Regions from separate parts of the Sporomusa termitida genome, predicted to be linked through region 3. Evidence: riboswitches for the same ligand, from Rfam matches in the RefSeq annotation. Region 3 holds a riboswitch; each other region holds the start of a gene.
What was found. Region 3 has a riboswitch for cobalamin ahead of nikB (nickel ABC transporter permease). Riboswitches for the same ligand answer to the same signal wherever they lie in the genome.
Positions count from the first base shown of each region.

Region 1: linked by a shared signal. The riboswitch ahead of SPTER_RS01845 (HD-GYP domain-containing protein) and the one ahead of nikB (nickel ABC transporter permease) in region 3 are both predicted to bind cobalamin.
Region 2: linked by a shared signal. The riboswitch ahead of cobT (nicotinate-nucleotide--dimethylbenzimidazole phosphoribosyltransferase) and the one ahead of nikB (nickel ABC transporter permease) in region 3 are both predicted to bind cobalamin.

Region 1 covers NZ_CP036259.1:415,431-419,612, reverse strand. Annotated here, with positions in the region: gene SPTER_RS01855 (ABC transporter ATP-binding protein/permease) at 1-1,521, shown strand, start outside; gene cobO (cob(I)yrinic acid a,c-diamide adenosyltransferase) at 1,518-2,051, opposite strand; gene SPTER_RS01845 (HD-GYP domain-containing protein) at 2,155-2,652, opposite strand; cobalamin riboswitch at 3,128-3,308, opposite strand; gene SPTER_RS01840 (flavodoxin) at 3,386-3,829, opposite strand; gene SPTER_RS01835 (ABC transporter ATP-binding protein) at 4,092-4,182, opposite strand, start outside.
Region 2 covers NZ_CP036259.1:3,910,165-3,914,346, forward strand. Annotated here, with positions in the region: gene SPTER_RS18345 (nicotinate-nucleotide--dimethylbenzimidazole phosphoribosyltransferase) at 1-1,016, opposite strand, end outside; gene cobT (nicotinate-nucleotide--dimethylbenzimidazole phosphoribosyltransferase) at 1,009-2,049, opposite strand; cobalamin riboswitch at 2,136-2,325, opposite strand; gene SPTER_RS18355 (UxaA family hydrolase) at 2,390-3,874, opposite strand; gene SPTER_RS18360 (tagaturonate reductase) at 3,898-4,182, opposite strand, start outside.
Region 3 covers NZ_CP036259.1:4,213,055-4,217,236, forward strand. Annotated here, with positions in the region: gene nikC (nickel transporter permease) at 1-688, opposite strand, end outside; gene nikB (nickel ABC transporter permease) at 689-1,630, opposite strand; cobalamin riboswitch at 1,815-2,008, opposite strand; gene SPTER_RS19665 (ABC transporter ATP-binding protein) at 2,391-3,212, opposite strand; gene SPTER_RS19670 (taurine ABC transporter substrate-binding protein) at 3,234-4,182, opposite strand, start outside.

The DNA of each region.
Region 1 (4,182 bases), 1.4 Mb from region 3:
TTGGTTGCAGCTTCAGGCAGCCAGACGCATTTTAAAATGATGCTGCAGATACGCTGGCGTCAGTGGATAACAGATAAATATATTAGCTTGTGGCTGCATAACCAAACCTATTTTCGTATGAGTGTACACCCTGATCCTGTTGACAACCCGGATCAGCGAATTGGCGAAGATATTAATTTGTTTGTCACTCACTCCTTAGAACTGGCAACAGGCTTTTTGCGTCAGATTATATCGCTCACAGTATTCGCCGCTGTATTGTGGCATTTGTCCGGTGAGATCACCGTTTCCCTGGCCGGCACTGAATTTATTCTTCCCGGTTATCTGGTTTTAGCAGCCTTAATTTATTCTGCGTGCGGGACATGGATCACCGTGCAGGCAGGCCACCCGCTGATGAGGCAAAGTAATGTTCAGCAAAGCAATGAGGCTGATTTCCGCTATTGCCTAATCCGTCTGCAGGAATATGGTGAATGTGTTGCCCTCTATAAAGGGGATCAGCAGGAAAAAGTTAATTTAATGCAGCACCTGGCCCGGATTGTTGCTACTTATCTGTCTATAATTAAAACGACCAGAACAATTACCTGGATATCATCAATTTATTCCCAGTTATCCATCGTTTTTGCCTTCCTGATTGCCTCGCCCCGGTATTTCAATGGCGAATTACTGCTTGGCCAATTATTTGAGATATCAGGCGCATACTGGTATGTGCACTCTGCCCTTTCGTACCTGATCGACAGCTTTGGTAAAATAGCGCAGTGGCAGGCAGTCACGGACCGCTTAAGAGAATTCTACACCCAGCTGGCTGCCAGTCATAGGGAAACCAAACCACGACCGGCAGTCTTTACATCAAACAAGTATAAAACTGTTGCGATGAAAAACCTTACAGTATTATCGCCCGCAGGTCAGATTTTAATAAACAATTTGACACTGGAGCTAAAACCGGGAGAAAGCATTCTTATTACCGGCCCTTCCGGCTGTGGGAAAACCACATTACTAAAGACATTGTCAGGCATATGGCCGTTTTTTGCTGGGAAAATCACTTTACCGCCAGCAGAAAAAATGCTGTTTCTGCCCCAAAAACCCTACTTACCTATTGGTTCACTCCGCAAAGCTATTTTATACCCGCACAGCCTGACAAATGTACCTAACCTGACACTCAAGGAACTGCTGACAATTTGTGGTTTATGCTCACTGCAGCAACACCTGGACCGGGAAGCAGACTGGTCAAGACTACTTTCCATGGGTGAGCTTCAGCGGCTTTCCATTGCCCGGGCCATACTGCATCAGCCTGAATGGCTGTTTCTCGATGAAACAACCTCCTGTATTGATACCAGAATGGAGCAGGCTATGTATCGGACTCTCAAAGAAAAACTACCGCAAACAGCTTTCATCAGTATCGGCCACCGGGGCACCCTGAAAGCCTATCACCGGTGGATATTACATTTAGAAGAAACCGGCTTATGGCATTGTTCTGACCAACTATCAGCAGCAGGTACCGGGACGTGGTTCGCTAACTACAGCTAAAATTCTATCCCCTTTTGGGCAAGTATTCCCTTTTTATAAGGATGCTTAATTTCTTTCATTTCTGTAACTAAATCAGCCTTATCAATAATTTCCGGCAGAGCATCCCGGCCGGTGAGCACAAGGTGCAGCGGCTGGGGTTTTGCTGCCAGCAGTGCTAATACTTCCGCTATCGGAACCAGGCCGTATTTAATAGCATAGTTAATTTCATCCAGAATAATCATATCCCACTTGCCGGCGAACATTTCTTCCCTGGCGTCAAGGAGTGCGTCTGCAGCCGCATCTTTATGATCGGCCAACGCATCGTCTTTAGCATGCCGTACAAACCCCTCACCTAACTGACGAATGACAAAATCTTCCCCCATCCTCGCCGCAGCCTGTAATTCGCCGTATTTCCAATTGCCTTTAATAAATTGTAAGACAAGTACTTTAAAACCCTGCCCCCAGGCCCGCATTCCCAGCCCTAACGCCGCTGTTGTTTTTCCTTTACCATTGCCGGTGTTTACAATAATTAATCCGTGGCGCTCTTTCATACTCTCCGCCCCTTCGTGTATGTCATTTCCTTATCATAGCTTTCACTTATATTTCCCGCCAGCAACCTATTCTCCTGCTGCTCTGGCTTACGGTAACAATGCTTCAGCTAAGATACTCATCCCTTGTTGCTTCTATTCTTTCCATATAACTGTTAAATTGCTGACACAACCAAGGATCAAACCGGGTACCGGCACAGCGTTTTATTGCCTGCAAAGCCTGCTGAGTATTTAAATTCCGGCTAGTTTCCTGCCGTCTGTTTGTCATTTCGTCAAAGGCATCACAAACAGCAAGCATTCGGCTTAAAAAGGGAAGTTCGGCTTCTTTAAGACCGTCCGGTGATCCACAGCCATCATAGCGGTCACGGTGATAGCGAATAACCCGGCTGATTTCCGCTAACCCCATGGCATTCAGGATTGCTTCACCATAGAGAGGATGGAATTTAACCATCGTTTCTTCATGCTCTGATAATGGTTCAGCTTTGTTCAGGATTGTACTGGATAAGCATAGCTTCCCGATATCATGCACCATGCCGCAGGTCAGGGATTTTTGCATTTCCCGCTCAGAAAAATCCATACAGGCTGCCCATTCAAACATTTGCATGGCAACACTCTGGCAATGACTAAGGGTACTGGGATCATGTTTTCCAAGAAGCGACAGTAAGCTAGCGACTTTTTGCATTTTATTTGCACCGTCCCTATGTTATATTTTATTAGTATAACCCGCTCACCCTGATGCGATCAAACCCCACGGCAGTAAACACAGCAGGCCCGTATCCGGAAGGTCAAGCTTGCCATCCGGAAAACAAAACTCCTGAGCCTGGCTCAGGAGTTTTGTCCTGGGACACTACACCGGTAACAAACATTTTACCGTACAGTTCAGACAAGACTCACGGCATATGTATAGAGCAACCGGCCACTCAATCAAATCAGTCTTAAGTAAATAGTCGGACGATTCATCTTTGAGCGTAATAAAGAAACCCTCCCTTGAAAAATGCGGGAGGGTCGAACTGAAAAAAAGCAATTTGTCTTACTAAGTGATTCTCATAGTAATCCCCTGCCCATCGCACGTGGGTAAAACGGTGACTGTCAGACAGGCAGTTCTCCTGGCTCTGGATCATCGCTCGCCCAAACCTTCCCAAGACTTAGTCTCAGTGGTATATCTTGGGTCTACTCCCCATTACAGTGGCGGGACCGCGCCGGTTTTACACCGTTCTTCCCTATTAAGCCCTTGCGGGCACCTGTCTCAAATATTAAATTGTTATATGTATCTGCTCTAACTTTAAATTAAATGTAGCATGTAGCCAAAAATCTGTCAATAACTATCTGTCAGATTATTATTTTACTGCCGCCTGGGCTAATTTTGCCCCCAGCTCTTTGCACTGGCCAAGCCCCTGTTCATCAGGACTTTCCTGAACAATCAAGCCGTCTGCGACCAACTGCGCCCCAAGACCCTTCATTCTTTCTTCCCAATCCCGCATCCACTGTCCGTCGCCCCAGCCGTAGGAACCAAATAAAGCCAGCGGCTTGCCGGTTAACTCAGCGGCCTGTAAGGTTGTTACAAATGGCTCCATTTCAGTCTCTTCCAGCACCTCATCCCCCATGGACGGGCAGCCTAAAGCAACGGCATCGGCTTCAATAACACTATTTTTATTCGCATTATTGACAGCAATTAATTCAACACTAACCCCGGCATTGCTTTTAGCACCGTCCGCTACGGCCACAGCCATTTGCTCAGTATTCCCTGTACCACTCCAATAAATAACAGCTAGCTTTTTCATGCTTAATCCCTCCATAATTGAAATAGATTCTCATCACTTGTCAAAAAAATATCAGCCAAAGCTTTTAGTTTAGCTGCTGCTCACCTCCACATATAAATCTTATTAGTGAAAATGATAATCTTTATCATTAATATAACGCTAAACTACCTTTTAGTCAATATCTCCCAGTGCTTAATTTATTATTTATTTTAAATTGTAAACAATCCCGTAAATCCAGCCACGCCCGGCGTTTTTCCCCGGAAATGGCTGGATTTACGGGGCTTCACACGCTCTCCTCCCCTAAAATACGCCCATTGCACACATGAATAACACGGCCTGTGCGCCGGGCAATCTCAGCGGCATTGGTGACGATG
Region 2 (4,182 bases), 300 kb from region 3:
TTTAACGCCCCCGGACCGTCCTGAGCAACAGCAACCTCGGCTTCGCCGAAGGTCTTCATATCATTGATCACATGCTCGGAAGCCTTGACAAGGGACAGGCCGAGAGCGGCGCCGACGCCTTCGCCCAAAGCGATATCCAGCTTAAGATAGGCCGGTATCCCGATCAGCGCCAGGGCGGTCTGATGGGCAGGCTCCACAGCAAAGTGCGAGCCTAGCAAATAATGCTTCACGGCCGGCGCCAGCCTGGTGGCAATGAGTGCGGCCGCACTTGTGGCCAGGCCGTCCAGGACAACGGCGGTCCGGTGAGCAGCTGCCCCCAGGATGACACCGGTCAGGCCGGCAATGGCCAGACTGCCGGTTTTGCTGACAACATCCAGGGGATCTGCCGGCTCAGGCTGATTGACAGCTAAGGCTCTCTGCACAATCTCGCTCAGCAGACTGCCTGCTTCAGTCCAGGCCTTGTCACTATAACAGGCAATCACGGCCGTACCCGGCGCAGTGCCGCCCAGCCCCATTTCGCCCAGGCCCAGCACCCTGGCCCCTTGTGCGGCTTCCGCGCGGGCCAGGGCGATGCCGGTCTCCAGGGCCTGAATCGCCTGCTGCCGCGTCATTGCCGGCCCCCGCGTAATATCACCGGTACCGTAAGCTATTTTTTTATGGCAGATCTGCGGCCAGTGCGTCAGTTCGGCCGCAACCCCGATATCCACGACAACCGTCCGGGCCTGAACATGCCCGGCAAACGTCGTCAGCGGCGACCGGCCGCGGCAGAAATTCTCAATCCTGCCGGCAGTTGGCTGGCCGGCGGCGGCAACACCATTATCAGCCGCCATGACAATAATACTTTTCCCCAGGCTCCGGGGCCGGGGGTTGCCGGTAATGCCTGCCAGCTGACAGGCTATATGCTCAAAGGAATATAGACTGTTGAGAGGCTTGGTCAGGTTATCCAGCCGCAGCTGACACTTCTCCATCGCCGCGGCATCAAGGGGTTTGATTTGGCTAATCGTATTCTCAAGCATTCGACTGACCTCCCAGGTTATTCAGCATATTAACTGTCGCCGTCAGCATATCCACCACGACCGAAGCCCCAATCGCTTCGCCCAGGCGAACCCCCATATCCAGGCAGGCTTCCAGATTAAGATGCCCCAAAGCAATGATATGGGCCGGTTCCCCGGACAGATGGGAAGCAAACATATATTCCTTGCTCAGGGGATGGATCGCATTGGCGATCAACGCCGCCGCCGTGGTATTGAGACCGTCAATCACAACCGCACAGCGGTTGGCGGCACAGCCCAGAACAATACCGGCCAGCGCCCCGATCTCAAAGCCCCCCACCTTGGATAAAACATCGATGCCGTCGCCGGCGTCAGGCTGGTTCAGGGCCAGCGCCCGGCGGACAATATCCATCTTAACCTGCAAACGGCTGTCCGATATCCCGGTGCCCCGGCCGGTCACCTGCTCCGGCGACAGACCGGTAAAGGCCCCGACAATCGCAGCGCTGGCGGTTGTGTTGCCAATGCCCATCTCCCCCAGGCTAAAGCAGTTATAGCCCTGCCGGACCCGGTCATTGACGATGTCGATGCCTGTTTCGATTGCCTGTACAGCCTGCTGCCGGGTCATAGCCGGCCCCTGGGTAAAATCCTGCGTCCCATAGGCTATTTTCCGGTGCCACAACCCCGGCACATGCGACATATCGCCGGCCACGCCCATATCGACAACAACCATGTCGGCGCCGCAAAAATTAGCAAAGGCATTGGCGCTGCCGCCCTTGGAAATCAGATAATTGGCCGTCATATGAATGGTGGTTTCCACCGGATATGCACTAATCCCCTGTCTGGCTACCCCATGATCGGCCGAGGCCACCACCATGCAGGCCCGGGGAATGTCAGGCTGCAGCCGGCCGGTTATCGCCGCATACTGCCGTACCATTTGCTCCAGACGGCCCAGACTGCCGGCCGGCCGCAGCAGCCTGTCCAGTTTTTCCTGTACCTGCTGCCCAATCACAGGTTCCGGTGCCGTAATGCGCAATAACGTCTCGTGTAGTAAACTCATAATAACCCCCCATTTTAGTACAACAATCAGGCAAAAACAAAGGGCTTTTCTGGGTAATCCCAAAAAAGCCCTCTTTTCCATGAAGGTGGTATAACGGTATTAAGGCAGGTCTCCTGGCTCCCGGTTCATCAACACTTACGCCTTCCCCTTGCGAGTGGCATCGGTAAGGTCTTCCCGGTACAGTGGCGGGCCCGCGCCTACATACGGAATCATTCCGTACTCGGACTTCCCTATTCTCCCCCGGCACGCGGGGGCACCTCAACCGTGAATATATATAATGTTCACCGTCATTATAGCAGACGGTCCGGAAAGCCGTCAATGGCTAAAAACCTAAAACCGGCTACAGAGTGACCCCGTTTTTAAAGATCGCAATCTCCCGGAACCCCATTTTTTCCGCCTGCGTCTGCCGGCCGGAAGCCACCGCCAGCACATAGTCGACAAACAGATCGGCCAGCGGCTCCAGCTTCATGCCGGTCAGCAGCCGGCCGGCATCAAAATCCATCCAGTTGCGTTTTTTACTAAACAATTCACTGTTTGTCGCCACCTTGACGGTCGGCACAACGGTTCCCAGCGGCGTACCGCGTCCGGTGGTAAACAGGATCATATGACAGCCGGCAGCAGCCAGCACCGTTGTCGCCACCCCGTCATTGCCGGGACCGCTTAACAGGTTTAACCCCCGGGTTTTAACCTGCTCTCCATAGTTCAGGACATCAGTCACGCTGCTGGTGCCGCCTTTTTGCGTACAGCCCAGCGATTTGTCCTCAAGGCTGGAGATGCCGCCCTGCTTGTTGCCCGGGGACGGGTTCTCATAAATAGCTTGGTTATGGGCGGCAAAGTATTCTTTGAAACCATTAATCAGCCGCACGGTTTTTTCAAAAACCTCCCGATTCGCGGCCCTGTTCATTAGAATCGTCTCGGCCCCGAACATTTCCGGCACTTCGCTTAATACGGTAGTGCCGCCCATGGCGGTCAGCCGGTCGGAAAAAGCCCCGACCAGCGGGTTGGCGGTAATGCCGGAAAAGCCGTCTGAGCCGCCGCATTTAAGACCGATGATCAGTTCCGAGGCCGGGCAGTCCTGCCGGGAAAACTGCCGGGCGTAGCCGGCGAGTTCGCCGATAAGCCGCACCCCTTCGGCGATTTCATCCTCAACCGCCTGGGCTTCCAGAAACTTTACCCGGTCCGGGTTGTAGCTGCCCAACACCTTTTTAAACTCCCCGATATTGTTGTTTTCGCAGCCCAGCCCCAGCACCAGCACGGCCCCGGCATTGGGATGCGCAACCAGATCGGCCAGAATCCGCTGGGTCGTCAGCTGATCCTCGCCCATTTGCGAACAGCCATAAGGATGCTTAAGTTCAAAGATACCGTCAATATGTTCCATACCGCCATATTCCCGGGCCGCCTGCCGGGCAATCAGCTCGGCATTCTTGTTGACACAGCCGACGGTCGGCACAATCCAGATCTCGTTGCGGATGCCGACTTTGCCGTCCGGACGGCAGTAGCCCTGAAACATTTTGGCGGCCGCCGGCCTTAGTTCCGTAAGTTCGGGCTTATATTCATAGGCCAGAATCTCCCCCAGGCCGGTGGTCAGGTTATGGGTATGGACCCAGTCGCCGGCCTTGATATCGGCGGCGGCAATACCGATAGGAAAACCATATTTAATAATTTTCTGGCCGGCGGCAATATAGCCGAGCGCAATCTTATGGCCTTTGTCAACCGCCACCGCCGCCCGCAGGCACTGGCCGTTGATTGCCAATTCCTCACCGGCCGCAACCGGCGCCAGGGTGACGGCCACATTGTCATTGGCCTGAATTTGTAACAACGCCATTGCTATTCCTCCAACCGCTTCGGCTATTCGACTAATTGGGCCACAGTAGCCTGGATACCGTGCTCGCAAATATCGTAAAGATACGCGGCAATCATCGGCGTGAGACCGGGAACCGCCGTAAGATCAGTACCCCAGATGCCGGTATTGCCCAAAATCGCCTGGGCTACTTTGGCGGCACTTTGGGCGCTGCCGTCATAGTCCCGCCAGGCGGCAGCACAGAATTCCAGAGTCGGCAAATCGTCTTTCATAATAAACTCGCCGGCTGCGCGCTGGGCTTTCATGGCCGAGCCGTCAATAACGCCGTCTTT
Region 3 (4,182 bases):
CATTGAGCATAAGTCCCCATTCCGGTGTCGGCGGCTGCGCGCCAAAGCCCAAAAACGACAAGCCTGCCAATTCCATAATCATCACACCGATGTCCATGGCGGCCGTTATAACAATGATCGGCAGAATATTGGGCAGAATATGACGCCATAAAAGATGCAGCGGCCTTGTCCCATTGGTTACGGCCGCTGCGATAAAATCACGCTCGCGCAGCTTCAGCGTAAGGCTGCGCCCCAAACGCGCGTACTTGGTCCAGTTCACCGCCGCCAGCGCCAAAATTGCATTTACGATATTGCCGCCCAGCATACCGGCAATGGCAATAGCCAGCACGATCCCCGGAAAAGCCAGCATCATGTCCACAATGCGCATGAGCACAGTATCCACTTTGCCGCCCGAATAGCCGGCCACCACGCCGATAAAAGTTCCTCCTACCGTAATAATAGAAACCACCATCATCGTCATGATCAACGAGGTGCGCATCCCGTAAAGAATACGCGAAAAACAGTCCCGCCCCAGCTTGTCCGTGCCGAATATGTGCTCCGCCGACGGCGCCTGCAGCGACTGCCGCATTACCGCGTCATACGGATCATAAGGAGCCAGCCAGGGCGCAAAGAGCGCAAAGCCGACAACCACAAGGACAAAAAACGTGTACAGCCCAAACAAAAACTTGTCCTTTGTCCAAAACGCCACTCAGCCTCCTCCTTTCTTCAGCCGCGGATCAAGATAGGTATAGGAAATATCGACTAACAGATTTATTGCCATATATAAAACGGCAATCCAGAGGACAACCCCCTGCACCAGCGGATAATCACGCATCGCAATGGCCTGCACCGCCATTTTGCCAAGACCGGGCCAGGAAAAGACCATCTCAATAACAGCCGCGCCGCCTAGCAGCCAGCCGATCGACAAACCCAAGAGCGTGATCAGCGGCAAACACGCATTTGGCAGCACATGCCGCCAGAGAATCTTCTGCATGGGCAAGCCCCGCATCCGGGCGCCAATGATATAATCCTGTCCCAGTTCCTCCAAAATTGCCGTACGCACCTGCCGCGTATATTTAGCCGACATCGCAATAGCCAGCGTCAGCGCCGGCAGCACCATCCGGTCAAACGACACCACGCCGCCCGCTATCGGGAACAAACCCAGCTTCAGCCCAAAAACATACAGCAGAATAAGCCCTACCCAGAAGCTCGGCATGGATACACCTAAAAACGTAATGCCGCGAATTAGATAATCAACAGCGCGGTTTCGATACACCGCCGCCAGTATCCCGCACGGCACCGAGATCAGCAGCATCATGACAATCGACGCGGCGGCGAGCACTATAGTGCCCGGCAGACACTGCCAGAGACGGTCGGCTACCGGCATCTTCGCCGAATACGCCATGCCCATATCCCCCTGCAAAACACCGGTAAGCCAGCGAAGGTACTGCACATGAAACGGCTGGTCCAGGCCCAGCTGCGCCCGCGTTTCGGCAATCGTTTCCTCCGAAACAATGGTATCGCCTACCTCCAGCAACATCTCCACCGGGTCCCCCGGCGACAGATACATCAGAGAAAACGTCAGCAGGCTCACACCGAAAAGCGTAATAAGCATCTGCGCCAAACGATGCAAAAGCTCTTTTCTCTTCAAGGCACCTTCTCCTCTCTGTTCAACAAAAATCCGGCTAGAATCATTTTCTTAACGAGAAGAAAAGGATTCTAGCCGGATTAAACAACTGCCCAGGCAGTCGTACTGCGGTCATATGCAGAAAATCAGACAAGAGCGCTGATTGGCACACACGCACACATCCATTTCCTTATCACGCGTAAGTCAACAATGAATCTTATTATAAGCAGGCTTTCTGGCTCATAGATCATAACCTTGCTTCCGTCTTCCCAGAGTTTCTCCAGTGACGATCTTCGAAGCAGGCTCCCTATTTACAGCTGCGGGACAGCACGGGATTTTCACCCGTTTTCCTCTCATCGTTCAGCAGTGAATGCTGCTGACACTTATAACGTTCTGTATAAAATTGTCATTAATAATAAAAATTTGGCTATTTGTATTGTTTTTATTATTATATAAATACGCGACAATGATTGTCAACCATTATTTTACTGATAAGTATTCCTCACAGGTATAATTGTACTAAAAAGGAAATATTACTATATTCACCGAATTAACCAGTCTGTTAACTATTCCTTTTGATTCTCGTAAAACCTGCAATCAGCATCATTTATGGTTGATATTTCAATATTGATTGGGCATCCCGGCCTTCTCCCAAAGGTGAAGCCGGCGAGCATTCTTATGCTTGCCGGCCTTTTGCGCCGTTGCGAGTAGAAATTAGCTGCCGATTAAGAATACGCCTCTCAGCTCCAGCTCTTACACCAGATGCGCTAATGTCGTGCTAAGGTTATATAATATAGCTAATCTCCTGCCGGTTAATCAATTCGAGGATTTCTTCGCGCGCCTGTAAAAATTGCGCTGTATAGCGTACCCGGTTAGAATTCTCCCCGGAGATTGCATAAGTGAAGGAGGTTTTAAATTCTTTCACAATGCGCCCCGGCCGCTTGGACATAACCAGCACCCTGGTTCCCAGGGCCAGCGCTTCATCCACATCATGGGTAATAAATAAAATCGTGCATTTCGATTCCCACCATATGTTGCGCAACAGGCTTTGCATCTGCTCGCGGGTCAGGGCGTCCAGGGCCCCGAAAGGCTCATCCATCAACAGTACGCGGGGTTTATTAACCAATGACCGGGCAATAGCTACCCGTTGTTTCATACCGCCCGATAATTCGTACGGCTTATGATTACCGAACTCCTCCAAACCCACTTTCCGCAGATATTCTTCGGTAAGCTGCCGGCTCTCACTTTCAGGGATATTGCGCATTCTTAGCCCAAACCGGACATTATCCCGGGTGGTCAGCCAGGGATACAGGGGCGGCTGCTGAAACACAACCCCCCGATGCCAGTCGGCCCCTTGGATTGCTGCCCCGTCCATAACAGCCTGGCCGGCCGACGGGCTGATAAAACCGGCAACAATTTTTAACAAAGTGCTTTTTCCGCAGCCCGAAGGTCCCAGCAGGCAGACAAACTCGCCTTCGTGCAGGCTAAGATCAATGTTTGCCAATGCATATATGTCAGAGTCCGCCTGATAAGTCAACGACACATTCTTCAGGACCACCACCGCATCAGCCTGCTCCTCAGCCCACCCGGGCTCACTTAACACCATACTGCAGCCTCCTGCTTACATTTACTTTAACGTAGTTTCAATATATTGGGGGTTAACGGCTTTCTCAAAAGCCTCCAGGTCCGGGGCGGTTTCGATTGCTTTTTGCTCAACCAGGAAGTCGGCGGTAGCCTTTAATACTTTAGCCAGATTACCCTTATTGGTGCTTGAGCCAAAGTATTTGTCAGCCACCTGCTCCCGGCCGGACAGCCAAATCAGTTCCCTGGTCTGCTTTAACGCCTCGGCTTTATCAATATTCAGTCCTTGCGCCAAAGCTGCGGCCGCCTCATCAGGATTGTTTTTGTAAAGGTCATGGGCTTTTTGCTGGACTTTTATATATTGAGCGACAACCTCCGGATATTTCCGGGCAAATTCTTTGCTGACAACCCCAAGATCGGCCGTTATTATGCCTTTCTCCGCTAATTTGCCACTGTCGGTGATCACCTTGCCATCGGCCAGCAATTTGCCTAAAACAGGATTCCAGACATAAGCGGCGTCAATATCGCCACGCTGCCAGGCCGCAAAAATATCAGGCGGCTGCATATCCAATATCTTAACTTCAGCCTGATTGACACCCTCCACCTTCAGGGCATTCAGCAGGCTGTAGTGAGCCGTGGAGCTAAACGGCACCGCCACTTTTTTACCTTTCAGGTCCTGAACTGAATTAATATTGGCAGTGTTCTTTACCGCCAGCGACTCGGCCGCCCCGATAACATCATGAATCCAGAAAACCTCATAGCCAAGCCCCTGGGAGATGCCGACAGCAGCGGGCGTACTCCCCATTAACCCAATATCAATACTGTTTGAGGCAAAGGCGTTGTTGACATCCCGGCCGGAATCAAATTTTTTGAAATTAACCTTTACTCCCAGCTCACTCTCATAAAAACCTTTCACCTTGGCTACGATTTCGTCATTGGGTATATCCTGAAAACCAATAGTGACCACTTCCGGCTTCGCCGGTGTACCAGCCTGG